Regions from separate parts of the Gorillibacterium sp. CAU 1737 genome, predicted to be linked through region 2. Evidence: predicted binding sites of a transcription regulator. Region 2 holds the regulator's gene; the other holds the start of a gene.
The links. The regulator Rex, encoded in region 2, represses fermentation and respiration genes when NADH is low (regulators of the CRP and FNR family bind a similar motif). The targets are predictions, from matches to a motif close to TTGTGAAATATTTCACAA.
Positions count from the first base shown of each region.

Region 1: nirB (nitrite reductase large subunit NirB) is a predicted target of Rex. The motif match lies at 13,382-13,399, and genes of this name have one in related genera.

Region 1 is NZ_JBDQQO010000002.1:28,875-44,148, forward strand. It holds gene AAFN83_RS04445 (ABC transporter permease) at 1-676, shown strand, start outside; gene AAFN83_RS04450 (AraC family transcriptional regulator) at 1,303-2,211, shown strand; gene AAFN83_RS04455 (pyridoxamine 5'-phosphate oxidase family protein) at 2,249-2,734, shown strand; gene AAFN83_RS04460 (hypothetical protein) at 2,752-3,282, shown strand; gene AAFN83_RS04465 (hypothetical protein) at 4,088-4,642, opposite strand; gene AAFN83_RS04470 (hypothetical protein) at 4,957-5,910, shown strand; gene AAFN83_RS04475 (hypothetical protein) at 6,637-6,891, shown strand; gene AAFN83_RS04480 (toll/interleukin-1 receptor domain-containing protein) at 7,129-8,061, shown strand; gene AAFN83_RS04485 (hypothetical protein) at 8,384-8,689, shown strand; gene AAFN83_RS04490 (hypothetical protein) at 8,769-9,209, opposite strand; gene AAFN83_RS04495 (GNAT family N-acetyltransferase) at 9,241-9,705, opposite strand; gene AAFN83_RS04500 (VOC family protein) at 9,745-10,131, opposite strand; gene AAFN83_RS04505 (hypothetical protein) at 10,398-10,994, shown strand; gene AAFN83_RS04510 (GAF domain-containing protein) at 11,111-11,566, shown strand; gene AAFN83_RS04515 (sensor histidine kinase) at 11,563-12,546, shown strand; gene AAFN83_RS04520 (response regulator transcription factor) at 12,562-13,209, shown strand; gene nirB (nitrite reductase large subunit NirB) at 13,416-15,274, shown strand, end outside.
Region 2 is NZ_JBDQQO010000011.1:8,696-23,969, forward strand. It holds gene asnS (asparagine--tRNA ligase) at 1-226, opposite strand, end outside; gene AAFN83_RS18955 (acetate/propionate family kinase) at 468-1,670, opposite strand; gene AAFN83_RS18960 (3-hydroxyacyl-CoA dehydrogenase family protein) at 1,667-2,539, opposite strand; gene AAFN83_RS18965 (AAA family ATPase) at 2,804-4,306, opposite strand; gene AAFN83_RS18970 (hypothetical protein) at 4,299-4,832, opposite strand; gene AAFN83_RS18975 (cell wall elongation regulator TseB-like domain-containing protein) at 4,968-5,450, opposite strand; gene AAFN83_RS18980 (amidohydrolase) at 5,498-6,802, opposite strand; gene AAFN83_RS18985 (DUF47 domain-containing protein) at 7,012-7,629, shown strand; gene AAFN83_RS18990 (redox-sensing transcriptional repressor Rex) at 7,717-8,343, opposite strand; gene dinG (ATP-dependent DNA helicase DinG) at 8,340-11,201, opposite strand; gene AAFN83_RS19000 (tetratricopeptide repeat protein) at 11,300-11,935, opposite strand; gene panD (aspartate 1-decarboxylase) at 12,058-12,444, opposite strand; gene panC (pantoate--beta-alanine ligase) at 12,450-13,355, opposite strand; gene panB (3-methyl-2-oxobutanoate hydroxymethyltransferase) at 13,384-14,298, opposite strand; gene AAFN83_RS19020 (YheC/YheD family endospore coat-associated protein) at 14,578-15,274, opposite strand, start outside.

The sequences.
Region 1 (15,274 bases), on a different contig from region 2:
AGGGTACCAAACCGTAACCGTTATGGGCATCGCGGATCAAGGCCCGCTGTCGACGGGCTACAGTGAGAGTGCTGTTCTCGGGATGGTCACTACACCGGAGGTGATGGCGAAGATCAGCGGCAGCGATGCTTATTCGCGGATCTTCATTCAAGCCAAATCCGATCAACCGGATGATTCCATCTTGAATTACCTCCAGACACTCGTTCAAAAGGACGCCGGATACAATTACATGGACCGGGTATCGGAGCTGCTCCAGGCGAAGAACGATGCCATGACGGCGAGTATTTTCTTCTATGGCTTTATCGGGGTCATTATCCTGATAGCCTTCCTGAATATCATCAACACCGTGAGCACCAATCTGATTCTGCGAACCAAGGAATTCGCCGTGCTGAAAGCCATTGGGATGACGCAGCGAGACGTCAGCAAAATGATTTTGCTGGAAGGGCTCTTTTATGGACTGTTCTCCGGCATCAGCGGAATCCTCATCGGAGCGGCCTTGAGCTACGGCATCCAATTCCTCTATCAGAATACCCTGGATACCGCCTGGGGGATTCCATGGACGAGCATGGGCTTGGCCTTGTTTGGAGCGCTGTTCACCACCTTCCTCGCTACGATGCTTCCCATGCGGCGATTAAATCGGGTTCCGATCGTTCAAGCCCTTCGAGCCGAGGAGTAAGCAGCGGGATCAGGGAAACGTTGAAGGGAGATTTCAATTGGCAGATAAACAAGGAATTGGAGCCGATGAAATCGAATAATCACGGAGACGGTTGATTCCCCTTTGAGACGGAGTGATGCTGGACATGGAATGCTTAGGATGCAGGATCGCGAACGGGATAGTCATTCCAAGATACGAGGGTGATGGAATGGTCTGGGGTGAACCCTTGCACCCAGATGGTGCTGAAAAGCGACTAACCCAAACCAAGGAGAAGATAAAAAAGGCATTTACATGAGGAAGAGGTTGTCCCAAAAAACGAAACGAAAGAGCTAAGCGAACCGTACTTCGCTTAGCTCTTTCGTTTTTGACTTTCGATGCCGCCAAAATAGGCATCGGCTCGATCATCCGCCTCACCGATAGCACATTAGCCTTCATCTTTTTGGCTATTGGCGGGCCTGATTCCTGAGCTGCATCTTCATGCTGACTCAGATCATTAGATTCCTTTGTGCTTTTTGTAATTGAATTTTAGCGTGGGCAAGGTAAAATTAGGATTTGATGGAAAGTGATTAGGTGTTGCTAAAAAAGGGCAGACACAGTCAAGTGCCTGCCCTTCGTTTATCGTATGCTGTCTACAAGAGGTGTGTTGCATGCACGCATGGGAAGCGATCCAAAAGACCTTAAACCATATCGAAGACCATATTGGCGAGGAGACTCAAATCGAAGAACTGGCGGAAATCGCCCTATTATCACCGTTTTACTATCAACGGCTGTTCACTCGGTTGGTCAAAAAGCCGGTGCGGGAGTATATCAAGCTGCGCCGCTTAGCCAGAGCCTGCTGCGTGCTGCGCAATAAAGAAAATCGGATCCTCGACATCGCGGTGGAACACGGTTTTTGCAGCCATGAGACCTTCACCCGATCGTTCAAGGCCACCTACGGCATTACCCCGGCGCAGTACCGGGAAACCCCCGTCGGTTTGGATCATTTTGACAAACCCGATTTGTTGCTGAACTATGTCATGATCGACGAAGGTGTGCCACTGGTCAGCGACGGGCTGGTGCTGGAAATGAACCGAAAGACCCTTGAGCAACCGATTAGCTTTCTGGGGAAGAAGGGCTGCTACCCCTTTATGCATGGCAAGATGCTCGGCGAGAGGCCCGGCGTTTCCCCATCCGTTGAAATTTGGAACGGGTTTATCCAGGCTCTGCATGAGATCCCGCATATCTCCGGCGGGCGCAAGATTGGCGTATGTTATAAAGGTGATGCGCCGGTAGGGAATACCACGTATTTTGCTGGAGTAGAGGTAGAATCAAGCAGTGAGAGTCCCCGTTTCGCAAGCTGGCAGCTTCCCGCGAGAGAATACGTTGTCTGCGGATTTGAGGCAGAGGATGTGGAGCAGTTGGCGCCAGCCGCATTGGGCAAAGCCATGAAATACACCCGATTGTGGCTGAAGAAGCACGGTCTGATCGCGGACGGCTTTTTCCCGGAGCTGTATTACCCAAGCTCACCCGACACCGCCTATATGGAATTGTGGATCCCGTTCAAAGAACGAGATTAATAAACGAAGAGACTGCGACGAAATCGGAGGAATGATCATGAGTAAGTATAACGATGCCATGAAGATCATGGACGAACGTTTCGGTAATGGGAAAGACAATGGGCTTTGCTTAGCAACTATCGGGTACGATCCGAATGCGGACGGCAAGCCTCGCCCCTCTGTCCGCAACGTGGATGGGTACTATGAGGACAGCGCGTTCTATGTGGTTACCTACACAGAGTCCAAGAAAATGCAGCAGATTAACACAAATCCCGATGTTGCCATCGCCGTCAACTTCGAATGGTTATCGGCGAATGGGATCGGTGAGAATCTGGGGTGGGTGCGCGATGAAAAAAACGCGGAGATGATGAAGAAAGTGCGTGCCGCCTTTTTCAAGTGGTACGACAACGGCGATGTTAACGAGGAAGACCCGAAGACATGCCTTCTGCGTATCCGCCTTACCGATGGGGTAATCACCGATCATGAGAGAACGTACGGCGAGTTCCGGTATTACGTTGATTTTATGAACAAAACGGTGCAGTAGAAAAAGGAGAATGTCCCTTGCGGCTTAAAAGCATGCTCACGACGATGCAAAAGGACGGCATACCCGAGGATATTAGAGCCCCCTTTGAACAAATTGCACAACGGCGCGGAGGCGAAGCAGAGATGGAGTTCGTGGACAAGATGGACGAGCTTCTGACGGAGGAACAGCGCCTTTCGATCTGGGAGCGCAATGGCGGGTGCCGGCTCGGGCGGCGCAATCAGGAAGCCTTGGCCTTTCGAACGGAACACGCTGACAAGACGATCGAGGAGAAGGTGGAACAGCTCAAAAGTACCCGGTTTATGAGTAACATTACTCGGAACGAAGATGGAACGTTTACCGCCGGGAATGGCTGCCACCTCTGCGTTCTCAAACATCGGAAGCCGCCTTACACCGCGTCGTCTACGGTATTCGGATGTTCCGCAGGAGGGGCCCTGCACAATTACAAAATTGCGCTGGGCGCCAAGCTGAAACTGAAAGTAATCGACTCGTTCCTGCTTGATCCGGATGCCACCGAACCGTACTCGTTTACATTTGAAATCGTGGAGTAAGTTTAAGGAAGTTGGTTTACATAGGTACGTTGCATCTAAAACAGGACTGCCCCATTCCGAGCAGTCCTGCATCTTTTTAAGGATCAGAACGTTTCCTATATGGGTGTTTTACATAAAGGGCTCCATGGTTGAATGATTATCCTTAAAATGAAGCTAATTGGGAAGAGAATTAAATAGGCGACTGCCGAAAGTATCGGGAGGCATCAAAGTCTGGTTGGACTTTGAAGGTCTCTTTTTTGTAACCAATAAATTGCATGTATGATAAAATGTGAGGGGAAAGCCTATGGAAATAATTGTGACGAAACGGGATAACGGAATTTTAGGGATTCGTTTCAGCAGTTACGATGCAAGGGGCATTGAACTAGAGTGTGAATCAAGCAATAAGCACGATAAAATTCTACTTGGAACATGTGCTTCGGGAGAAGGAGACGGCACCTTAGGAAGACGAGACGTTGCACAAAAAGTTTTCGAACAGGCTCTAGCCAACTCCGGTGTCCCAAAAAAGGTAAGCATACGCGCTCTTCGTCACTCATTTGCTACGCATTTGCTGGAGGGGGGATTGATATTCGTTACACTCAAGAACTTTTGGGACACAAGAGCGGCCATACCACGGAGCTCTATACACACGTCAGCGTTAAAGACGTCAGCCACATCAAGAGTCCGCTAGATCAGATCGATAGATAACGGGCGAGGGTTGGATTTGATGCAAACTCCACATCACATGCTGTATAAACGAAATACGCCAATAAGACGATAGGTGAAATTCCAGAATGGTCAAAAAAAGCCCGCCATAGCGGGCCAGAAGTTAAGCGGATACATCTTTTGAAGTTTCGATTATTCTTACACTTAATCCTGAATTAGGACCTGAAGGAATTTGCAGTATAGTATCAAAATTATTTGTTTCCCTAAGACTTTTTAATGTTGCTCGAGGATCAATGACCAATCCAATTTTCATTTCTGATTCAAAGCGAGGTCTATCAACTTCTTTTGCCCGATATACCTGAATGCTCTTATTATTTTCTTGTATAACACGTCTACATAGAGCTCTTATGTAATACCTATTAAATTCGCCATCCGCGAGAGTTTCAGCTGCAGTAATGGGTACTTTTGCTTGCGTATAACCTCCATTAGGTTTTTTTCTTTGTTCGTATGCATTTAAAAGGCCGTAATTAATTTCATTTTTCAATTTAATTTCGTCGCCATCGGTAAATGCTTTTTTTAGAACTTCCACATAACGAACTTTCCCATTATCGTTTAATCTCGGACTTAGATAGACATTGTTGCTTGAAATATCAAGTGCTAATTCCTCAAGCATAAATTGACGAGTGATTGTGTCAAGATTTTCATAATTAAATGACATAGACGTAACCTCCTATTTAATTCGACTACATTATATTGCCAATTAATTGTATTATATAACAAAACTAATGTTGGTAAATAAGGATCTTTTCCGGTATTTCATAGATGTGTGGAACTTCACATAACACTATATTCCCGCTTCGGTTGGCTGACGCCAACCTTGGTCTGCCCGAGGATTTTCAGAGGAGTTAATCAGGCAGACAACCCTGCGTGGCTAAGTGGCGAAGCCACCCGGCAGCAAACTGCCTTAAGCCTCTAGGGCTCGGGAATACAAAAACGTTATGTGACATTCGAAGCAATGAAAGGAGGAGATTTGTGTCATATCCTAATATTGGTAAATTCGTTATGGGGAATATTAAGAAATATCTTAATGAATACAACAACCAAATGAAAAAGCATGAGTCGAAATCATTGATTAATGTAGACTTTAGAGAGATAGCTAATTCCATCCATCATTTACATCGTCTTAGTAATGTCAACAAGTCAATTATATTTAAGAAATATAATGATAACCTTACTTTGTCATACCTTGGTATTGTTAATTTGTCCTATTTATCTTTAGCTTCATATCAAGAGAATTATAAAAATCCAATCAACATAAATTGGTTAGATGGAAAACACTGCGGTTTAGATCCGAATTTTTTTCTTCAGACTCTTGTTGCAAATATTAATAATGCTATGGCTGTAATAAGATTAATAGAGTCTGGACTGGATACTCAAGCTAGAGCAATGATCAGAATACTTGCTGAAAGTGTATTCTCTACGTTAATTGTTTTTACTGATACGGACATATTTGTAAAGTATGCTTCAGCCAGAGATACAGATGAAGCAGAAATGGTTTGGTATAAATATTTACGAGGCCCTAAACTACAACAAATACTTACTCAAATTGAGAAAAAAGTGGGTTTACCTGAAGATATTATTAGTGAACTATCGAAGATGAGATTGTATGTATACAAACATTATTCTGCCTATGTTCACAATTCAAGTAGTACCAGTGTTATTGGATCGCATGCTTTTTCTTTTACTGATGATATATTACATCTTGGCCTTGGAGGCAAAGCTTCATTAGCATCTGAATCAACGATTTATTATTTAAACTGGTTGATATATTATTTTTCTTTAATCATCAAAGGTATTTTTACACATTTCCATTTGTATAAACCACCTAGTGATAGTGAGATTTGGCGTTTAGCAGTTCCAATTAGGGAATGTTTTATTCAAGTCTATTTGCAAGTTACGTATAAAGAAGATTTGGGAGGAGATTAACTAAGAATGTTACATAACACCGTATTCTCGCTACGATCGCTTTCGTTCTCTTGGTCTGCCCGAGTTTTTTCGGAGAAGTTGATCAGGCAGACAATCCTACGAGGCTAAGTGGTGGGGCCACCCGGCCTGACCGCCTTAAGCCTCTCGGTTCGGGAATACAAGAATGTTATCAGAAATTATCCAGGTTAATTTATGGGGAGATTTCTATGAGGCTGAAAATGAATTTACTTGAGAACGCGTATGATTTTTTGAATTCTTCACTTCTTTATTATAGTCATGCTTTGAAGGGGACTTCAGGGCATGGAAAATTGCTTTTATAAATATCGTACAGTCAATTGAATTAATGACTAAAGAGAAGCTTAGACGTTCGAATAAATTCCTGATTTATGAAAGTATAGATAATCCTAAGAATACTATCTCATTTTCATTAGCATTGGATAGAATGATTAATATTCTTGAACTCCCACTTGATAGGAACGATGTACAAACCATTAAGAAAGCCATAGCATTACGAAACTAAATGATGCACTTTGAAGTAGATTTACCGATTCAAGAACTTAAAGCAAAGTATTCAGTTTTATTTGAGTTTGCAACTTCATTTCACTACAGATTCCTGGATGGTGAGTTACATAATTTTATAGATGAAGGATTATGGGAAGAAGAAGCTGATTTGATGGCTTTTTTAAACAGGAGTTTTTTATTTATAACTCGGAAGAAGTACATCGCATGTTTCCTAAAGATTTTATTGAATCAAAATACATTGAAGAATATCTAATAAGAGGGGTGACATACCCTCGAATTAGGTATGGTGAAGAGAAGTATGAGGTAGGATCACGACATACGAGGGAAACATGTGCAGAATGCATGGTTAAATTAGGAGAATTTCATGTACCTGGATGTGACTGGGAACAGTGTCCTAAATGTTTGGGTCAGGCAATTGGATGTGGTTGCAATTTTGAGGAAGAGGATAGTGAAGGATAATTTAAAAAGAGCGGATTACTTCTGATAACACCGTATTCCCGCTGCGGTCACTTTCGCTCCCTTGGTCTGCTCGAGGATTTTTGGTGAGGTGAATCAGGCAGACAACCCTGCAAGGCTAAGGGGCAGAACACCCCTGTCCTGATGGACCTTAAACCTCTCGTCTCGGGTTCGGCAAAACAACAACGTTATAAGAAATCCCGAAAAATACTATTTATAAGAATAGAAGGTGTATTGTATATGACCTATTTCTTTAGCCATTCTGAGAGAGACAAGGAATTAACAGAAGAGATTATAGATTTACTTCAATTAGGTATGAATATACCTAGCCAAGACATATTTTGTTCTTCTCTTGGAAACATACCCATTGGAGACGAATTTCCAAATGCAATCAAAATGAAAATTCAATCTTCTAAAGTCTTTTTTTGTCTTATCACTCCCAATTTTCTAACAAGTAAATTTTGCCTTTGTGAATTAGGTGCCGCATGGATTACTGAAAAGTTAATTATCCCAATTATAGCTACTCCATCTACTTTCTCTGATATTAATGCTTTGCCAATTAGAAGTAACCAATGTATAACATCTGATTCTTACGATGGATTTTTACAGTTATTTGATAAATTAATGAATGAAGGTTTGATTAAAAACGTAAATTTAAATAGATTTATTAATAAACTGAATAGTTATATGAATAACAATAGTGCCTCTATTACAAATGACATTTTAAATTATATAGATATCGAGATTGGTTGTTTAGGTAAAAGTAAAGTTTGTATAGGAGAAACTCGTGAGGAACTTATAGCTAAAATTGGTGATCCGGATTATGTAGATACAATTGGAGAATCTACTTTCTATGTTTATGGTAATATCACTTACTATTTCGAATTTGATATAAATGAGAATTCAAAAGTTTTAACTATAGGAATTGGTGGAAATGAACTAACAAAGCATGAAGTAATAAATATACTAGGGGAACCTACTGAAGATACTTGGTCAGATTTAGATTCAGAATGGTATATTACTTACAATATTGGTGAGCGTTCCCTTTACATTGGCTTCATAACTGATGAAAGTAGGATTGGAGAATTAGATAAAGAGTCAGACAGTTATTATGCACAATATTTATTAGCAACAAAAAACTCAAAAAAAGTATCGCATATTATTCTAAGTTAGAATGAAAACATCTATTATGAAATTTCATAGAAGTCGGTAAATCCTATAACACCGTATTTACGCTGCGGGGCTTACGCTCCTTGATTCGCCCTAAGTGGGAAGTGCCTAAAAGTGGAATCAGGCGAATAACCTCCGCGAGGCTAAGTCTCCGACCTGGCAGCTACGCTGCCTTAAGCCTCTCGGGCTCGTGAACACAAGAACGTTAAGCGAAACTGCCCAAGAACTGAAGGAGAAAAAACATGTCGCGGCGGACTTTAAGCCTCACGGGTTCGGGAATACAAAAACGTTAGTTGCAATTTCTCAACGAAAGCGAGAGAAGAAAATGGAGCAAGGTACAATGACTTTCCCAGAAAATGAATATTCTTCGATTGTTAACCGATTGAATCAGGGAAAGACTTGTTATACAACAAGAGTATATAAAGAATTGGGTATATACAGAGAAGGTGTGAAATATAACACTCCGTGGAATCAAACTATTGTTGTGATTCAAATACAGCAATTCAATAAAATTGCAGACCACCCTTTTTACAAGGAACTAACTCCGGCTCAACGTGAAGAAATCTATCAGTATTCTGAGAAAGCTGACAAATCTTATGAACTAATTGCCTTTAAACTTATTGAAAAATAATGAAATTGTATTTGAGACTAACATAAGTATGCTTAAATACAAATGAGAAACCACCACAGTGCGGGCGTCATAGGGATGCCTAGATGAAAATCATTTTATTATTGCTGAAGTTACTATTGGGTATTATGTAGTTTCGTAAAATGCTTTGTATCGTCTCGGGTAAATCGGAAATCCGCAATTCGCTAGATGGTTTACAAATAAGCCTATATTCACCTTTAGGATCTTGTTCATCCGAAATATCAAAGCAATACAAACCTTTTTGAGCTGTTTTTTTACATTCTTGTAGATATTCTTTTCTGGGGAGACTGGGTGTTTCTTCACTAAATGTAACTTCTTCTTCAAGGTTAGGATTGAGATTCTCAAAATGCTCACACACGGCATTGAGTCTCTCTCTAGATTCCCTTATACATTCAGGAACTCTCTTACTTCCGCCTGATGTAAATTGAGCGATTCTACCATTTTCATCAATACCATACCATTCTATATCTTCAACCTCTAAATCGATTTCTGTTATGTTCATCGTTGCCTCCTTACAGCCTATTTAAAGGCGACTACTGCGCCCATTTTTCAAACAATACAATTTTAACAGCACCATCCATATATTCATTTGTTAGTTGATAACCGTGCTTTTTGTAAAAATTGTGATTTCGTTCTTTATCAGCCAGTGCTTCTAATGACCAGTGTTTTGCTAGCGGGAACTGATTTTCCATAAACGTCATGGCCATCTGTCCAATCCCTTTATTCTCGTATTCAGGAACAACGCATAAGCAATTTAGGTAAAAATCATCTTCGCTATTCTTCGTTATACTGATATATCCAATCATATCTCCGTATGCCTGTATTTTATAGACGATTCTTTCTTGAACTGTTCTTGTTATGCCTTCCACGGTGTTGTTATAACCGCGACTTTCTCCATAGTTAAGATAGTCTTCATAAAAACTTTTATTTTTCACTTCAATAATGTCTTTTACATCATCAAGTGATGCTCTTTCAAATGTAATATTCAATATTCCCACGCCCCCGACCCTCTGTATAGCTAAGTGCTTATTTTGCTATTAAATTGCAATCCACCAACACACTCCAAATTTATCAAGAACAGTCGCACAACATTTGCTCCACGGAACTTCTTGAATGGGATGAATAATAACACCGCCGTCACTCAAAATCGTAAAGGCATTATGGACCGCTTCTTCGCTTCCCATCTCAAAAACATTAAACGTCATGGTTTCCCATTTCATTTTGTGAACCATGGTTATGTCACAAGGGTTTGCAGCTTCGCTCAATGCTAAAAAACCTTCACCATTCACGGATAATTCACAGTGCGCATAAGCAGTTTCGGTTTCATTTTTCACTTCAAATGTAATTTCTGCGCCAAAAGCTTTGCAATAAAATTCTGCCGCCTCGAAGCTACTTTTCACATAAACCTGAGCATAATTTTTCATAGTTCCCTCCTGCACAAAATAGTAACGATAAGTATTAAGTTTATAGTCAATAGCATACATATTTTACCTCAAAACCACAATCCTGCTTCGGGCCAACATGGCCCGAAGTTCCTATTTACCGCATACCAGTTGAAGATATCCAACTCGCTATTTAACCGCCTTATAGAAGGGTGGGGTTCACTTAGTAAAAAAATCTTGTCGAAATGGTGGGTTATGGTAATGTTAGAGAGAAATTACACACTTTCATACGAGAAAGAGGGATTACCATGAGCATGGATCACAAAGCATTTCTGTTCGACACCGCCTCGTTTCATCAGGAATTGGCTCCCGTCCTTCGGGAAGCCGCACTTGCAGATGAAGTCGATTTGCTTGGAGCGTTCATCGAAACTCATCGCGCTGTTATCCTTTCGCCTTACAGCGGGGAGGAGCTGGAGGACGATTGGCAGGATGAAATTCGTACCAAGGGAGTCCAGGAGTATGCGGACTTTGCTTTGGCTAAGTATTATTCGTCCGACGAGGAGCGAGGGCTTTCTTATCTTTGGCAGCCTCTGGCCGAGGTTCTTGAAGCTTGCGATTCTTTATCGAACGGGGAAACGTATGTGGTAGGCATTCCTTTTACAAGCGGTTCGTTCACGCTCGATCCTGGAAGAATGGGAATGGGATTCCTTGATGCAGAAGAGATCCCCACCCGGTTGAAGGAGCTGGCTTCGGCAAGAGAATCGATCTCACTGGATGAGTTGGACCTGTCGGAGGAGCTGCTAGACGAGCTGTCCGAAGATGAGCTGCTGGATGCGTTCGATGAGCTGATCGACCTGTACCGCTCGGCACTCGAAGCGAACCGAGGGCTGCTCATGACCTTTTGAGCATCGCTTGCGGATTCGACAAATAAGGGAATTCCCTAATCACCCCTCAACGGCATATCCCTTTCGCTTGTGTTACAATAGCGGGAGCAATTGAGGTTGTGATGGAGGGGCACAGGATGGACGAAACCGGAATTCAAGTCGAGCTGAACGAGCTGCGGCTTACTCTGGGATATGATCTGCTCGCGCTGGCACTTGTCGAGCCGGCCGAGCATCACTATGTGATTAAATGGAAGTTCCTTTCGGGTAATCTTGGGGAACGCATTCGGAAAGTGGTTCTGCAATCGGGCAGAGGAGTCCCCGGCATTGTCTTTAAGACGGGAAAGCCCTTTCTGATATCATCGGTTCCCGACTTGATCCTGGCGGAGGACTTGTTTCAATATCCGATCATCAAGCTGGAGGAGCTGACCAGTCTGGTCGCCGTCCCGGTGTGGCATGAAGGCCGGGTGGAAGGAATTCTGCTTGGGGCTTATCGGGACGAGCGCCGGGTGGACGAGCGGTCACTTGCGGAGCTGCAGGAACGGGTTCGCTTCGGTCTCATGGACTTGAACGGGAAGGAAATGATGCCGAATTGACGAACCACGGAAGAGGACCCATCGACGGATGGGCCGATCGACTGTTTCAATCGACAAAGGATGCGATCTTCCTTTTTGACGAGTCCGGCATCCCCTTGGCAAGCAACTCTTCCGCGGAAGAGTTGCTTGCAGCGGGTGTTGGCAATCAGATCGAACGAAGCTTTCTCGATGCTCGTCAGCAGAATGCAGCGGTTCATCAATTGTTGCTGACCCTTCCAGAGCAGGGCACGTTTCCGTATGCCGCTGCTATCCAGCGAATCGACGCGGACGAAGAAGTCTTTGCCTATAGCTTGAGGAACATATCCACCTTATATCAAAATCAGGAGAAGCTGTATCAGAACCGGATGATGAAGCATGTCATCGAGGCGCAGGAGAAGGAACGGAGACGCTTGTCTCGGGAGCTGCACGACAGTGTGGCACAGGAGCTGATGAGCGCGGTCGTCGACGTGCGGGTGTTGAAGCATCTGACGAAGGAGGAAGCGCTTCTGAAGAAGATGAATCAAACCGAGGCGCTGATGACCCGCCTTCTCGATGACATCCGCAATCTGTCGGTGGAGCTGCGCCCCGCGACGCTCGATGATTTTGGACTCGAAGCCGCCTTTAAGTCGCATTTCAAGCGCATGGAGCAGCGCTACGGGCTCCTCATCGATTTTCGGCCAAGCTTGCCTCGCAAGCGGTACAGCAGCGAGATAGAAACGGTTGTGTACCGGGTTTGTCAGGAAGCGGTGCTGAATGCCCTGAAGTATGCCGAGGTAGACAGCGTAACCGTTACCTTGACCGAACGGGATGAAGTCCTGGAGCTGGTAGTCGAGGACCACGGGACGGGATTTCACCCCAATGCTGCTCCAATCGGTACCGGGCTTGGCCTCTACGGAATGAGAGAGCGGGCGGAGCTGGTGAACGGAGTCTTTCACCTTCAATCCAGGCCGAACGAAGGGACAAGCATCACCTTACGCGTACCGGCTGCGGACCGGAATTAGGAAGGAGGGACTGAAATGAAGCTGGTCGTGGCCGATGATCATGCCGTGGTTCGAAGCGGATTTTCCATGATCCTGAACTTCCAGCCGGATATGGAGGTGGTCGGGACAGCTGCGGACGGCCAAGAAGCCTATGAGGCGGTAGCTCGACACCAGCCGGACGTTCTGATCATGGACCTCAGCATGCCGCCTGGCGAGGGTGGACTGGAAGCGACGAAGAAGATAAAAGCGGATTTTCCCGATACCAAAATCTTGATTCTCACCATGTATGACGATGAGGAGTACCTGTTTCATGTCTTGAAGAACGGGGCTTCGGGCTACGTGCTCAAGAGTACACCGGAGGAGGAACTCTTGTTCGCCATTCGCACCGTTCATGCCGGGGATACCTATATTCATCCGAAGATGGCGAAATCTCTCGTCCGCGAATGGATGAAGGGAGACCCCGAAGAACCGGAGCAGGACCCCTTGGAGCTGCTGTCCAAGCGCGAGCTCGAAGTGCTGCCGCTCATCGCCAAGGGATATGGCAACAAGGAAATCGCCGAGCAGCTGTTCATTTCGGTGAAGACCGTCGAAGCCCACAAGGCGAAGATCATGGAGAAGCTGAACATCAAGAGCCGCTCGGAGCTCGTGACTTATGTCATGAAGCGAAAGCTGTTCGACGCATAAGGGAAATCCCTAATTTCGAATGGGCAAGGCTGTCGTATCCAGACCCAAAATCGCATAGAAGCAGGAATCCCAGGACGGTGCTCACCGTCCTTTTTGGCATGTGCAGCCGAAAATGTAGAGAATCCCCTAATAGGCGGTCTATCCGGATTGTGATACCTTGGAGATACAAACAAAGTGAAATCCATCACAAGTCGGAGAGGTGCACCATGACGAAGGAAAAGCTGCTTCTGATCGGAAACGGGATGGCCGGCGTGAGAACGATCGAGGAAATCTTGGATCGAGATGCCGAGCGGTACGAATTGACTATCATCGGAGAAGAAAGCTACCCCAACTACAATCGCATCATGCTGTCGAATGTATTGCAGAACAAGATGACGGTCGAAGAGATTATCACCAATCCGATGCAATGGTATGAAGAGAACCAGATCGAGCTGATTCATCACGACCCTGCGGTGGATCTTCAACCGGAAGCGAAGAAAGTGATCACCCAAAGCGGCAGGGAAGTCCATTATGACAAGTGCATCATCGCGACCGGGTCCCGGTCTTTTATTCTTCCAGTAGAAGGCTCCAAGCTGGAAGGCGTCATCGGGTTCCGTACCATTGACGATACGCTCGATATGCTCAACCGCGCCAAAACCTACAAGAAAGCAGCAGTCATCGGCGGCGGCTTGCTCGGTCTGGAGGCAGCCAAAGGGCTTGTGGACCAGGGCATGGACGTGACGGTCATTCACCTGGAAAAATGGCTGATGGAAACGCAATTGAATGAGAAGGCCGGAGAGCTGCTACGAGCTGATCTGGAGAAGCAAGGACTCCAGTTCCTTATGGAGAAGAGAACGGTTCGCATTCTGGGGGAAACCCGTGTAACGGGGCTGGAGTTCAGCGACGGTTCGCAGATCGAGGCGGACATGGTCGTCATGGCAGTCGGCATTCGTCCCGAGACCGCACTGGCACGCCAGGCAGGACTTGCAGTCAATCGGGGCATCGTCGTGAACGATTGGATGGAGACTTCAGCCCCAGGCGTGTATGCTGTTGGCGAATGTGCGGAGCATGCCGGCAAGGTGTACGGGCTGGTCGCTCCTCTGTTTGAGCAAGGCAAGGTACTGGCCGATTTCTTAACGGAACGTGAAACAGCTCCCTATGCGGGAAGCACCACGTATACCTCGCTTAAGGTATCGGGCTGTGACTTGTTCTCGGCCGGCATCATCCGGGAAAGCGAAGGCATCCGCAGCATCGAGGCCTACGACGGATTGGCGAACAGCTACAAGAAGCTCTTTGTTCAAGACAACAACGTAATCGGCATTGTGCTGTATGGGGACACATCGGAAGAAAATCGTTATTTCAAAATGCTCAAGCAAAAGCAGGACATCTCGGCATTAACCTCGGTTTCCTTGCTGTCGTCCGGCGGCTGCGGCGGGGCGGCCGGTGCAGCGGACAACGACGTCACCCAATGGGCGGATGACGAGACCGTCTGCGGCTGCAACGGCGTCACGAAGGGCACGATCCTGACGGCCGTCCGCGAGAAAGGGCTCACCTCCGTCGCCGAAGTCACCAAGGTGACCAAAGCCGGCGGCTCCTGCGGGAAATGCAAGGGCATGATCGGCGATCTGCTCGCTTATGTGCTTGGGGACAAGGCGAGCACGGCGCCGACCGGCATCTGCGGCTGCACCGACCTGTCGCGGGATCAAATCGTCGTGCAGATTCATGAAAAAGGCCTCACCACCTCCCAGGAGGTTTACCGGGAGCTGGGCTTCCGCAACCCGGAAGGCTGCCCGAAATGCCGCCCGGCGATCAATTTCTACCTGAACGTCGCTTTCCCCAAGGAGCATGCGGATGAAGTGGCTTCCCGCTTTGTCAACGAACGGCTGCATGCCAACATTCAGAACGACGGCACTTTCTCGGTCATTCCTCGCATGCGCGGTGGTCAAACCACGCCAGAGCAGCTCATGAAGATCGCTAAGGTGGCGGAGAAATACGACGTTCCCCTCGTGAAGGTGACGGGCAGCCAGCGGATCGGCCTCTACGGCGTGAAGAAGGAAGACCTGCCGAAGATGTGGGAAGAGTTGGA
Region 2 (15,274 bases):
TACCCGTTACATAGAGCGAGCTCTCTTGCGTCAAGGACTTGGCGTCATTCCACACGTCCTCCGACACTTCGCTCTTCACGACGACGGCTTGAATGTAGCCGGATCCATCGCGCAGTTGAAGGAATTGAATTTTACCGCTGGACCGCTTGTTGTTCAGCCAGCAGCCGATTCGGACTTCTTGTCCGACATGATGCTTTACTTCGCTGATCGTGCTTTTTGCTGCCATAATGTCCTCCTTCTTCTTTCCCCGTTCCTATCCATGGGCACAGATGGCTTCATTGTACCGAATCGAAGCTCGGTTTGCACGCCGGGCCACTATTCTGCTACTGCTTCGACGCTTCCACGCACTGATGAATGCTTATTCAATCCCTTCGCGCCAAAGAAAGACCGATTCCGGAGGAATCGGTCTGGACGTCTCGTCTCGGTCTGTCGAGCGAAGATGCAGTCGCTTGACCCGAACATTCAGCCTATTGCTCGCTGACGATTCGGAAGGTATCCCGAGCGATCATGAGCTCTTCGTTCGTCGGAATGACGAGGACTTCCACCTTGGAATTCTCCGTGGAGATGCGGCGCGGATCATCCGAACGAATGGCGTTCAACGATTTGTCGAGCTCAACACCGAGGTAGGTCAGGTTTTCACAAACCTTCTCGCGAACGATGATGGAGTTTTCCCCAATACCCGCCGTGAACACGATGACGTCCACGCCGTTCATAGCCGCTGCATAAGCACCGACGTATTTGCGCAGACGATATTCATACATTTCGAATGCAAGGGTGGCATTCGGTTCGCCCGCTTGCATGCCATCGGTAATATCACGCATGTCGCTCGAAGTGCCGGAGATGGCGAGCAGTCCGCTGTGCTTGTTCAACATGGAATTGACTTCGTTCACCGTCAGGTCTTCCTTGTTCATGACGAACGGAACGATAGCCGGATCCAGGTCGCCGCTGCGGGTCCCCATCATGAGGCCTTCCAGCGGGGTCATGCCCATGGAAGTATCCACCGAGATCCCGCCGTCAACTGCCGTGAGGCTTGCACCGTTGCCGATGTGACAGGTGATGATCTTCAGGGATTCGATCGGCTTGCCCAAATACTCAGCTGCTTTCTCACTCACGTAAGCATGAGAAGTACCGTGTGCGCCATAGCGGCGAACCTTGTATTTGTTATAGAGCACGCGCGGAATCGGGTAGAGGTACGATTTTTCCGGCATCGTTTGGTGGAAAGCCGTATCGAAAACCACCACTTGCGGAACACCTGGCATGTTGGCTTCCGAAGCGTTAATCCCCATCATGGCTGCCGGGTTGTGCAGAGGAGCCAGGTCGATGAGCTTGCGGATCTCGTGCTTGGCATCGCCATCCACCAGAGCCGACTGCTTGAAGGTTTCGCCTCCGTGAACGACACGGTGGCCGATCGCGTCGATCTCTTCGATCGACTCCAACACGCCGCATACCTTGTCCGTCAGCTTGTCCAGCACCTTGCGGATCGCCATGTTATGTTCGAGGATTTCGCTCACTTCCGTGACGGATTCCTTGCCGGTCGGCTTATGGGTGAGGATGGACGAATCCATCCCGATCCGTTCGACAAGACCCTTGGCGAGAACGGCTTCCGTGGTCATATCATACAGCTGGTATTTGAGGGAAGAGCTTCCCGAGTTAATTACAAGTACCTTCATTGACGAACACCATCCTTGTTATAGCGGAAGAACCCTTCACCGGTCTTCACGCCGAGTTGTCCGGCGCGAACCATCTTCTTCAGCAGGTAATTGGGGCGATATTTCAGTTCGCCATATTCCTTGAACATCCGGTTCAGTGCCGCATGAGTCGAATCCAGGCCAAACCGGTCGCACATTTCGAGCGGTCCGTATTTCAAGTCGTAGCCGTCCCGCATGGAAGCATCAATGTCTTCGGCCGTTGCGATGCCTTCGGCCAAAACAGCTACGGCTTCGTTAATCAGCGTGCAGATCAGGCGCGTGGTCACGAGACCCGGGGATTCTTGCACTTGAATTCCCTTCTTGTGGAGCGTTTCTTCCAGGAAGATGCGGGCAGCGTTGATCGTTTCATCCGAGGTGCGGATGCCGCGAACGACCTCCACTACGTCGATCTCCGTCATCGGAATCAGGAAGTGCATGCCGATGACGCGTTCCGGATGGGTACACACCGTAGCCAGCTCCGACAAGCTGAGCGTCGAGGTCGTGCTGGCGATGACTACATCGGGAGCACACGCCTCGTCAAGCTTGCGAATGATGGCCTTCTTGTTATCGAGATCTTCCGTGGTGCTCTCAATGACGAGTTGACACGATGCGAGGCTCTCCAGCGATTCCGCCTTGCGCAGATGGCCGAGGATCAATTTCTTCTCGGAATTGGTGATGCCCCATTTCTCAATTTGCTTGTCCAAGCCATTGCTGATGGCTGCGATGGCGTTATCGAGTTTTTCATCTGAATGCTCAAGCATGTAGACGTCGAGGCCGCTCTTCGCCAGCATCTCCGCGATGCCTTGTCCGACCGTGCCGACGCCGACTAAACCGATTTTGCTAAACTTCATAGGATCTCCCACCCGCTTTATTATAATCTTGAAAAGGAAATGCCGATCAGTCTTGCACGCCAAGCATGCAAAACACAACATCTTAAATGATACATGGTTTTCGCAAAATTTTCACCCTTTTTCCACGCTTTTCGCCTCGCTTCACAAAAAAGCCACCGTTTCTCTCCCCAGTTTGGCCCTTCACGTTCCCTTATCATTCAATGGGTAGTATGCACCTTCTGCGTCCTCCCTGGTCGAAAGGAATAAAAAAAGACGACAGCTGCTTCAAGCTGTCGTCTTTTGGGTAATTCGTTCGAGAAGGCTGCGGAACTGGTCGCCCGACAGTACTTCTTCCTTGACCAGAATGTCCAGCGACTGAAGGAACACCGGACGATTGCGCTCCAGAAGCTCACGGGTTGTGGCCGTAAGCTCACGGATGATATGGTCATTCTCCTTCATCAACTCTTCCTGGGTTACCATCGCGCGATCTACGATGCCAAGATCTGTCAATCCGGAATCCATCATCATCTTGACCAGGTTCAACACTTGCTCGAAGTCATTTCGAGAGCCGGTGCTGCGGCCGCCATAGAACATCTCCTCGGCTACGGCACCGCCAAGTGCAACCATGATCCGGTGCTCCAGCTCCTGCTTGGTGTAGAGATATTGATCGTCCTGCGGGTTGTGACGTACATAGCCGAGCGCTTGTCCGCGCGGGCTGAGCGCAACCTGGGACACGGATCCGGGCTTCACGGCTTCCGCCATGATGGCATGGCCCAATTCGTGCAAGGCTACCCGTTCCCGCTCCTGCTTGGTGCTTTCCCGGTCGGAGCGTTCCCCCATCAGAACCTTATCGACGGCTGCCGACAGATGGCGATGCTCAATCACATCGCTGTCTTCCCGCATGGCATAGACCGCCGCCTCATTCATCAGGCTCTCCAATTGGGCACCCGAAAAATGATACGACTCCTCTGCTACCTTTTCCAGATCGACATTAAGCGCAAGCGGTTTATTCTTCGCATGAATGCTCAGAATGTGCAAGCGTCCCTTCTTGTCCGGCAGGTCGACCTGAATCTGACGGTCGAACCGGCCAGGGCGAAGCAAAGCGCTGTCCAGCATCTCCTTGCGGTTAGTTGCCGCCATGATGAAAACCCGCGGCGTCTCGGAAGTATGAATCCCATCCATCTCGGTCAGCAGCTGGTTCAGCGTCTGATCGTATTCGCGATGCTGTCCGCCGTCCCGCTTGCCGCCAATGACGTCAATTTCGTCGATGAAGACGATGGCGCTGTCCTTGTTTTCCTTCTGTGCGCGGGTTCGGGCATCCTTAAACAAGTCGCGCACGCGGCTCGCGCCGACTCCAACATACATCTCCACAAACTCGCTCCCCGAAGCCGACACAAAGACGGAATTCGTATAATGAGCCGCTGCCTTGGCCATGAGCGTTTTCCCGGTTCCGGGAGGTCCTTCAAGCAAAATTCCCTTCAAAGGCCGAATCCCGAACTTCTTAATCTCGTCATGACGAATGAGGAAGTCGAGTGCTTCCTTGAGCTCGTTCTTGGCACGATCCTGTCCGCCGATGTCGTCAAACGTCAAGTAAGACGGCGTGCGAGGCTTCGATTTACGTTCTACGGTGGCTGCAATGGCCCCGCCCTTCGGTCTTGCAAATAGGAAGAATGCCGAGACAAGTACCGCCAGCGTCAGAAACGGAACGATGTTTACTCCGATAAAAGCCAGGAAGACAAGAACAGAGATCAAGGTTCCAACGACGAGCTCTTTCCAAAGCTTACTCATTTGGCCACACCCCCACCGTCGCCGGCGTTCGCGGCAGAATGACATACTTGCTGTGAGTCCCGTCACTCAGTCGAACGTAGACCGAGGTGGAATCCATCTCGGTTTGAACATCCAAACCGGGAAGCGTCTTGGCTTCATTCTTCAGTAGCTGCGGAATCTCCGCATATTGCTTCGTATCCATGGCTTGAGCTACCCCGAAAAGGGAATTTGACCACCAATCTTCGAGCTCGCTCGTGCTGTTGCTGGTAATCTGCAGCTTGAGTTCTTTTCCTTTCAAATAGGCCTCTCCATCCTTGCGAATGGATTCATCTATGGCTCGGAGACTTGCCCCGTTGGTCAACTGCAGGGAGACAACAACCTGTTGATTGGTAATGGCGACTTGTGCCTGCTCCACTCCGGCATTCTGCTGGATAATCTCCTTCAAGGGATTCTCCATCGCATAGCTGCGATACATAAACCATCCGCCGAAGAGAAGGGTGCCGGAAGTTAGCAATGCGATCAGAATTGGCAACACTTTGAGCTTCATTCACGTCCGCCTCTCTTGTATATATTATGATGATAGATAATAGTATATCACATGTATATACTGATTGCTGGCTTTTTCACGTAGAAAACAGAAAAAATCCCCGGAAACCTCTCCAGGGATTCTCTGAACAACTAGTTATTGCAGGGACAAGAGCCAGCGATCCAGCAGCTTGCCGTCGGTAAATCGATAAAAGCTGTAATAAAGCCGCTTCTTCCCATCTTCTCCTTTTACCCGATAGAAAGACTGCCAGGCATACTCGTCATTGTAGACGCCTGGGACAATCCGCATGAGCTCAGCTCCGGGATTCTGCTCCAGGGTTTGAGTGCGGACGCTCTCCTTGGTAATCCCGTTGTCCGCATACTCGGTATGGGTTTGGTCACCCGAAACCCAGACGAAGATGTTCCGCCCCTCTGAATCGGTTCCTTGGACGACCATCATCGGCACATCCCCGACAAAGGGATCCACCTGCGTCACGCTCTGGAGTGAGGTTTGGCTCTTGGCTGTTGCAATGGCGACCTTTTCTTCATCCCAGATATCGGATTGGATCGAAAGATAAAATCGATAAGCGAGAACCAACAGAAGCAGGACAGCCGCGATCACGATCAAGGAGATTTTCAATCCGGTCCGCCTTCCCGAACGACTCCTTCTCGATATCCGAAGCTCCATCAGCCCTGCATCAGCTTCGCATAGCGAAGACGGAACTCGGCTTTGATCTTCTCTTCATCCAGGGTCAAGCATTCTCCGCCGCAAACGAGCTGCACCCCGTCCACCCACACGTCCGTCACATCTTTGGCGGATGCGGAATAGACGACGTGCGAAAGGTAGTTCGAGGCCGGTTCAAAGTGAGGCTGGTCGATGTCCAGGGCGATGAAGTCCGCCTTCCGGCCTGCTTCCAAGACGCCCGTGTCTTTCAGCCAGATGGACTCCGCTCCCATGGAGGTTGCCATGTGGAACGCCGTCACGGCAGGCACAGCCGTCGGGTCTCCGCTTGTTCCTTTGTGAAGGAGCGCAGCAAGCCGCATTTCCTCGAACAGGTCAAGGTTGTTGTTGCTGGCCGGACCGTCCGTGCCAAGCGATACCTTGACGCCGGCTCGAAGCAGCTCCGGCACGGGGGCGATGCCGCTTGCCAGCTTCAGGTTGCTTCCCGGATTGTGCGAGACGCGCACATCATGGCGAGCGAGAATCTCAATTTCCCGCTCATTCAGGTGAACGCCGTGCGCCACCAGGCTGGGGCGGTCAAACACGCCGAGCTTCTCCAGGTGTTCCACCGGCCGGAGCCCGTATTCCTGTTCATTTTGGGCAACCTCGCGGGCCGTCTCCGACATGTGCGTATGAATCGGAAGGCCGAGCTCATGCGAGGCTTCGACAAAGCGCAGAATGTAATCCGGCGGGCAGGTATACGGAGCATGCGGCGAGATCATGGTGGTGATCCGGCCGTTTGCCGCTCCGTTCCATTCCCTGGCGAAGCGAATGGCCTCCTGCAGCTTGGCGTCCTGAACATCCGGCGGGCATAGCCCGATGACGCCGCGAGCCAGGCAGCCGCGCATTCCCGACTGCTCCACCGCTCTTGCGACCTCATCCATATGGTCGTACATATCGACGAACGCGGTCGTGCCGAACTTGAGCATCTCCACGATCGACAAAAGCGAGCCGACGCGAATATCCTCTGCTGTAAAACGAGCTTCGTTCGGCCACATTTTCTCCTCCAGCCAAACCTGCAAGGCCAGATCATCGCCTACTCCTCGCAGGAGAGACATGGCAGCGTGCCCATGAGTATTGACTAGGCCCGGCATATACAGACGATGCTTACCATCCACCGTCTCATCAAAGCCCTTCGCCAGCTCCTCGGCGGGCACTGATTCTCCCAAATAAGCAATGCGATCGCCTTCGACGATCATGGAGCCATGAAGAACAGGAGCTTGTTCGCTCCCCGTTAGAAAAAGTCCATTTTTCACGAGTATCCGTTTCATTCCACCGAATCCTTTCCATGAGGCTTCCTTCCCAATGTACAACGCGAACCCGTCAAAAGCAAGGCAAGCCGAGGGATTGTCCATGCAATTGTAAACGGGATGCATTGCGCAGGGCCGAACGTTTATGTTACCTTTACAATTAGGAATCTCAAGCTCGTCCATCCTGGCACAAGGGTTCCATTTTCTAGTCAAAAAAGGAGCAAAGGCACATGTTTCAAAAGAAAAGCGATACGGACTTTTTCGGGTTGCTTCAGGAAGCCGCTGAAAACACCCTGGTAGCGGCCAAGCTGTTCCGCGAAGCGATGAGCGGGGCCAAGCCTCCCGTAACCTACATCGATCAGCTCAAGGACCTGGAACACAAAGGCGATAACATCTCGCATATCATCTACCGCGGCTTGAACAAGGTGTTCATCACTCCGCTCGACCGTGAAGATATCATGGACCTGGCCAACAAGATGGACGATGTCATCGACTACATTGAAGAAACATCGGCTCGTTTTGATTACTTGAACATCGAGAAATCTGACGAGTATATGTTGAAATTCTCCGAAGTAATCGTCAGCGCCTGCGAGCACATCGTTGAAGCGCTGAAGCTTCTGTCTAAGAAGAAGTACAATCAGATCAGCGAGCACACGGTCATCATCAACAGCCTGGAAAATGAAGGCGACCGCCTGCTTCGCGAAGGCATCCGCCACATCTTCATCTCGCCAACCGATCCGTACAGCGACTTCAAGATCAAGGAAGTGTACGAGCGGCTCGAAGAAGCAACCGACGCTTGCGAGCGTGTGGCTAACATTCTTGACAGCATCATTCTTCGTTACGCTTAATCGCTTAACCCATCTTTTGCAAAAGAAAGGCTACCTCCCGGAAACAACTCCGGACGAGATAGCCTTTTTTGCATGCTGTGGGTGGGTCTATTCCAGATAGAAGGCCAAGCTCTGCAGCTCGGTGGTGAAGTCTGCGTAATGAACGCGAACGCCTTCCTTCACCTTGATGATGGCAGGTGCAAACGACAGGATCGCTTCCACCCCGGCTTGAACAAGGTCATCCGCCACCTTTTGGGCTTCCGATCCCGGAACGGTGATGATCCCGACGCGAACGTGAAGCTGCTTGACCGAATCGCTCATTTCCTCCATTGGCTGCACGGCCAGGTTATTGATGTGCGTGCCAACGGTGGAAGGATGAGAGTCAAACAATGCGACGATGCGCATGTTGTCGTTCAGGTAGACGTTGTAATTGCTGAGGGCCTTCCCGAGGTTCCCGGCACCCACAAGGGCGACCGCGATGTCGCGATCCAGCTTGAGGATCTGACGGATCTTCTCGATCAGGTACTCGACGTCGTAGCCGATGCCCTTCTTGCCGAAATCTCCAAAGTAGGCGAGGTCCTTGCGAATCTGAGCCGGGTTGAGGTCGAGACGTCGGCCGAGATCCTGGGAGGATACGGTCTGAACGCCATTGGTGAGCAGCTCGGTCAAGTAACGCAAGTACACGGGAAGCCGGCGAACCACCGCTTCCGATATTTTCTCTGTCGTCGTCTTCATGCTTCTTCTTCCCCTTCCATCCATTCGTGTATGCGCGGAACCAGCTGATGGACATTCATGTGCTCGATCTTCGGACCCGGCAGTGAATACAGAAAATGCTTCCCATAATACGTTTCCAGAATGCGAGTATCGTATACCAACACAACGCCTTTGTCCTTCGTCGTCCGCACGAGCCTCCCGAAGCCCTGCTTAAAGCGGATGACCGCTTGCGGGACAGACAGCTTCATAAAGGGATTCCCGCCCGCTTCCTTGATCCGCTCGCTCTTCGCCTCCACCACCGGATGATTCGGCGGCTGGAAGGGCAGGCGAACGATGGCGAGGCAGCTCAGGGCGTCTCCTGGGATGTCGACACCCTCCCAGAAGCTGCTCGTGCCCAGCAGAATGCTCGTGCCCGAGCCTTGGAAGAGGCGAACTAACTTGCTTCGGCTCGTGCTGTCGATGCCCTGCCCGAGCACTTGAATCCCCTCCGGGGTCAACCGTTCCTTCAACACACTGTGCACCTGGCGCAGCATGCGATAAGAGGTGAACAGCACGAGCATGCGCCCTTCCATCGCCTTGGCTACATCCGCGAGTGAATCCGTCAGCGCTGCGGTAAACTCTTCTTCGCCGCGAATGCCCTTCATCACCGGAAAGTTTCGCGGGATGATCATGAGCGCCTGCTTGCGGTACTGGAAGGGAGAAGGCAGCATGACCGTACGCAGCCGGTTCTCCTCAGCCGACTTGCGAAGGCCGAGCTGATCGGTGATATAGTCGAAGGTTTTGCCTACTGACAAGGTAGCGGAGGTCAAGATGACACTGTCCTTCACACTGAAGAAAGCATCGCGGAGCAGGTAGCTCACATCGACGGGAACAGCCATCAGCTGGAGGGATTTTACCTTCTGCTGTGCGGCCCCTTCCATCCAGTACACATAGTTCGAGTCCGCCTGCTTCAGGAAGAAACGAACCGCATCCCGATGCCGGTACAGCTCCTTGACGCTTCCGCCCATGTTGGTGACGAGCCCTTGAAGGTCCATCACTTCTTCTTGCTCCTTCATTTCGAGGAGCAGCTTATCGAGCGTTTTGAGGACGGAGCTCAGTCGGGCATAAAGCTCCTCTTCCCGGTCCAGGAGTGTTCCCCAGCCTATGGGCTTTGGACTCTCGGGAATGCGCTTCGTAAGCGGCCCCTCCGTGGCATCCCCGCCGGAATGGGCGAGGCTTTCATACAACAGTCCTGCCAGCTCGTCCCAGCGTTCGCGGATGTCCAGAAGGGCAGGCTGCAGGTCGTCGATCGCTTCCACCCAAGCTCCTGCCTTTTCCCGGGGCACATCGTCCGCGTGAAGCAGCCGGTTTCGGACAAATGGCAGCTGCCCGGAGCGTCCATCTCGAAACAGTTGCGTGATGGCGTTCACATAAGAGTACCACGAGATCTCGGTACCCAGGTGCTTCACGGCAACTTCCTCAAAGTTGTGCGCTTCGTCTACCACAAGGTGTTTGAAGCCCGGGAGAATCCGATGCTCCGCCTTAATATCGGTAAAGAGTAGCGAGTGATTCGTGATGATGAGGTCCGCTTCCGACGCATCGGATCGCGCCCGATGGTAAAAGCATTTCTTGAACCAGGGACAACTGCGGTTCAAGCAAGAGTCCGCATCGCTTGAGACGGAACGCCAGAAGTCCAAGCCGTTGCGTCCAAAGTGCAGCTCTTCGTCCTCTCCCCGTTCGGAGTCCGTCAACCACGTAACCATCTGCGCGGCCATGAGGCGATCTTCTCGGCCATGCTCATATTCCGCATAGGTGAGTTTCTGCTCATACTTGCGCAGACACAGGTAATGACTCCGCCCTTTCAGAAGAGCGACCCGGAAGTCGACGGGGAAGATATCCTGCAATAACGGGAGGTCTCTCTGCCGCAGCTGCTCCTGCAGGTTGATGGTGTGCGTGCTGACGATGACTTTTTTCTCTTCGCGAATGCCATAATAAAGGGCAGGCAATAGATAGCCCAGTGATTTGCCTGTCCCGGTCCCGGCTTCCACCAGCAAATGAGAACTATCCTCAAAGGCGGAGGCGACTTCTTCCGTCATCTGGTCCTGAGCCGGACGCTCCTCAAAGACCGCAAACCGTTCCTTAAGCGCCTCCTTGATCTTCTCGTAGAAGTCGGGAAACGACAATCCGAGAAGCCGCTTGGCCTCCGCTTCATCCCGCTCAAACGGCTCTGTCCCCCAATCCTTGACGGCAAGCGCAAATTGCCGGAAGTACTCCGAAGCATCGGGATCAAGAGCCGTAGACCGTTCCTTGCGGGCCGCTTCCTGATCGATAAACCAAGCGAAGTCAGACGGATCATCCCGGAAAATGGAGGCGATCCGTTGAACCGTAAGCAAGGGCAGCTCCTGAAACCGATTCAGGCACTTCAGCCAGAGGAGAGCGGTCGCTTCCGCATCCGAATCGGCCTGGTGCGGGCGCTCATGCGGGATGGACAGCGTTTCACATAGATTTCCAAGCGCGAGGCTTGGAACCGTTGGGAAGCAAATGCGGGCCATATCCAGCGTATCCAGGACCATCCCGCTGAACTTGAAGTAGCCGCTGTCCTCCAACGCCCGTTGGAGAAACGCATAGTCAAACCCGGCGTTATGGGCAACCAGCACACTGTCCTGCAAATAGGGCTGCATCTCCCCAATGACTTGTTCAATGGGAGGTGCCTCTGCAACCATGGCATCGTCGATCCCGGTAAGCGACGTAATAAAGGGGGGGATCGCCATCTCCGGCCGAACCAAAGTCGAATACCGGTCCACAATCTGTTCGTTCTCTATAATAACAAGACCAACCTGAATGATGGAATCGGCAGGCTGGCCTCCGGTAGTTTCAAAATCCAAAACCGCGAATTTCATTCCGGCCGATCAAATCCTTCCTTATGCAAAAGCGGGTTTTCCACTCTGCTTTAAGCATACCAAACAATTGTTCTTTATTCAAAAGAAAAAGCAGGACATCATGTCCTGCGATAAGGCCAAAATTCTTTCATCCACAGCATGGGCTCCATGCAGGATGAGTCGGTTTGATCCGCCAGCTTGAAGTAGCGATATGCTTGATCAAGATTTTGATGTTGAATTTGGATACAACCCATGGCGCTGTAGGAAATGGCTTTCAGCCTTGCATTGTTCGTCATGGGCACCAGCCACTTGAAATGACGATATGCATCCTCGAGCTCCCCCAGTCGAAGATACGCCATAGCCAAGTAAACACGGCCGTGGATGAAATCGGGATAATCGGAGATCAGCCGTTCAAACGACTGAGCTGCTTCCGAAAACATGGACAGCTTGTAGTATCCCTGCCCCTTACCAAAATGTTCCGATTCAGGAGGCTGTTCGAATTCGGTCTCCTCGGAGGAACCAACAGCAAGGCATGAAGCGGGTTCCGGGAAGACCTCTTCCTCCCCCATCAAAGTGCGGCAGCTCGCGAGTCGTTCCTCAAACTGCAGCCATTCCTCCAGACAACTGTCGCTCATGGACTTTAATTGCCGAAGCTGTCGGCCCAGATCCACAAACTCCGATTCGTTCGCATCCGCGTAATCCGTCAAGATGCCGTCCAGCGCTTCATTCATGCTGGCGAACAACTCCTTGAACATGTCGTCCGTCCCCCCCGTCATCACCTCTAGCGGTACGTTCATTTTGTGTCGGGGGAGAAGGTTTCATACCGGATCGACGGCGGGCATAAACGGCTCGTTTGCCGATTTTTTTAACGGTTTGCTTACAGCAAAACGGTAGCCGGTTCTTCCTTGTAGGTGGCCGTTACCGGGCGATTCTGCTCATCGAGGATAACCACCTTCGGCGTAAGTTTCTTCGCTTCTTCATCCGTCATCATGGCATAAGAGATGATGATCACTTTGTCTCCCGGTTGAACGAGTCGGGCGGCAGCTCCGTTCAAGCAAACAACGCCAGATCCTCTCGATCCTGGAATGATATAGGTTTCAAGCCGCGCCCCGTTGTTGTTATTCACGATTTGCACCTTCTCATTCGGGTACAGATCCGCGAGGTCCAGCAGGTCTTCATCGATGGTAATGCTCCCGACATAGTGGAGGTTCGCCTCCGTAACCGTTGCCCGGTGCAGCTTGGATTTCATCATGGTTCGAAACATACGGTTCATACTCCTTTCGTGCCTTGCGGGATGGGAGGTGCAGCTAGAGCAAGCTCTTCAAGGGACAAGAGACGATTGTCGATCAGCCGCGTTTTGCCAAAGCGGACGGCAAGGGCGATGATCCACGCACTCTTCGCCGCAGCCGCGGTCGTCGGCCGTTCCAGATCCGGATACGTCAGCACTTGCACGTAATCGATGTCCGCAAGCGGTGTTTTAGCGATATGCTCTGCGATTTGCTTCTGAAGGGCCAACGCATCTCCGCCAGCCTCCTGCAGCCAAATCGGCGAGCGGCTGAGGGATTCCGACAGGACGAGTGCTTGACGCTTCTCCTCATCGGACAAATACACATTTCGTGAAGAGAGAGCGAGCCCGCTGTCCTCGCGTACGATGGGACAGGGAACGATCTCCACATCCAGATTGAGGTCTTCCACCATGCGCGTGATGACGGCAACCTGTTGAGCGTCCTTCATGCCAAAGTAGGCCCGGTGGGGCTTCACGATGTGAAACAGCTTGCTCACAACGAGGGCCACGCCGTCAAAATGCCCGGGACGGGAAGCTCCGCATAGCACGCTGGTGATGCCGGATACCGCAATCCCGGTGGCCGATGGGCGAGGGTACATCTCGCTTGGCTCCGGCATGAACACATAGTCCACTCCGTTATCCCGGGCCAATCTCAGATCTCCCTCCGGGTCGCGCGGATAGCGATCCAGGTCTTCATTCGGACCAAATTGGGTCGGATTCACGAAGATGCTGAGGACGACTGTATCACTCTCCCGGCGAGCACGCTCCAGAAGGCTGGCATGTCCGGCATGCAGGAAGCCCATGGTCGGTACGAGGCCGATCCGTTTTCCTTCCCTGCGTTTTTCCTCCAAGGCTTCGCGCAGCTCGCGAATGGTTGTATAGACTTGCATGGTGGAACCCCCTTTAGTCGATCGACAATTACTTTCCCGCTCCGTACAGCACCGCAGGTTCCTCGCCTGACGAGGCTTCGGCGCCCGCGGCAGTCGAACCCGACGCCTTTTCCGCTTCGGCGGGCTTGGTCGCCTTGAAGGCATGCTCAGGACCCGGATACTGGCGAGTGCGGACATCGTGGGCATACGCCGAGATGGCGTTGCGGACTTCCTCGCCGATCGAAGCATAGGTTTTCACAAATCGCTTCGCGATCGGATGAGCTTCGTATTGCAGCAGGTCATGGTACACGAGTACCTGTCCGTCGCAGCCCGCTCCAGACCCAATCCCGATCGTCGGCACGGATAGGCTGCGCGATATTTCTGCCGCCAGCTCGTCCGTTACAAGCTCTAGGACGATGGCGGTAGCGCCCGCTTGCTCCAAGGCCGCGACGTCATCGCGCAGCTTCGCCACTTGCGCATCATTCTTCCCCTGTACGCGATAGCCGCCCAGCATATGCACCGATTGCGGCGTAAGCCCAACATGGCCGATGACGGGAACGCCCGCCTTGACGATGGCGTCTACGGCAGGAGCGATCTCGCGTCCGCCCTCCAGCTTGACGGCCTTGCTGCCGCCCTCCTGCATGATGCGAGCGACGTTCGCCAGCGTCACATCCAGACTGCCGTGATAGGTCATGAACGGCAGATCGGTTACCACGAAGGCGTTCTTCGTTCCTCGATTAACGGCGCGGCTGTGATGGATCATATCTTGTAAGGTGACCGGAATCGTCGAGTCATACCCCAGGACGACATTGCCGAGGGAGTCCCCGACCAGTATCATGTCGGCTCCCGCTTCATCTGCCAGCATGGCCGACGGGTAGTCATAAGCCGTCACCATGACGATCGGCGTTCCTTCTTCCTTCATTTTTCTTAGTTTAAGCGTAGTCATTGGTTTGCGGTCTGCCATTTCAAAATTCCTCCCTGTACGGTTCGCCGGGCATCAAAAAACCCCTCCGTGGAGACAGAGGGGTGTATGCGCACAAAGAAGCTGTGTCGGCATGAACCTCTGTCTCGGTCCTCATCGGCTCTGAGCAGAATCCTCCATCTCCAACGGTCAACATCAGTTGAGAAAGCTGTTGTTTGATGCGGGCGAAGCAAGAGTGCCGTTCACATGGGATACGGCCTCAATGGGTAGTATACCAAATCTGATCGAAAAGGAGAAGAGCATCGACTCTTCTCCTTGCTCCTAAAATTGGGTCATGTGGCGCACGTATTGAAGAACCCTCCGGACCGACGGCCGAATTTTGACTTCTCCTGCGGGTGGCGCGGCATTCGGATCAACCCCGAGCGGCGTATTGTCGTCCTTGGACGGCTTGGAATTGATCTCGATCAGCCGCACCCGTCCCCGTTGATCCAGGGCTAAATCGATGCCCAACTCGGCAAAATGTCCATCGACCTGCCGTTCCAACGCTTCCGCTATTTCAATCGATGCTTGGCGCAAGCCCTCGTAGGCATTCGCGTGTAGGGGGGCTGGAAGCGTGGATCCCTTTATGGCATCCTTTGTGCTCATCAGCTTGCCGCCTCGGGCAAGATTGGACACAAAGGTGTGCTTTGCCGAAATGCGCGCCACGATCGAGGTGATCTCCCATTTGCCCGATTCACCCTTCTGTACAAGAGAGCGGAAGTCGGTGGTCATCCCCTCTACCCGGATCAAATCGATGCCCTCCTGCAACAGATAGCGGTTCCCGGCCATCTTCTTTTTCAGAAAAGCGAATAGTGCGTCCTGACTGGAAAATCCGGCATGCTGAACCTTCCCATCCGCTGTCGCCATTAAGCAGGCATAGCCTTTTGCCGTTCTGCTGATGCGGATGATGCCCTTGCCAAGGCTGCTCATGATCGGCTTCAGAAAAACGACGGCATGTTTCGCAAGCATTCCCTTAACT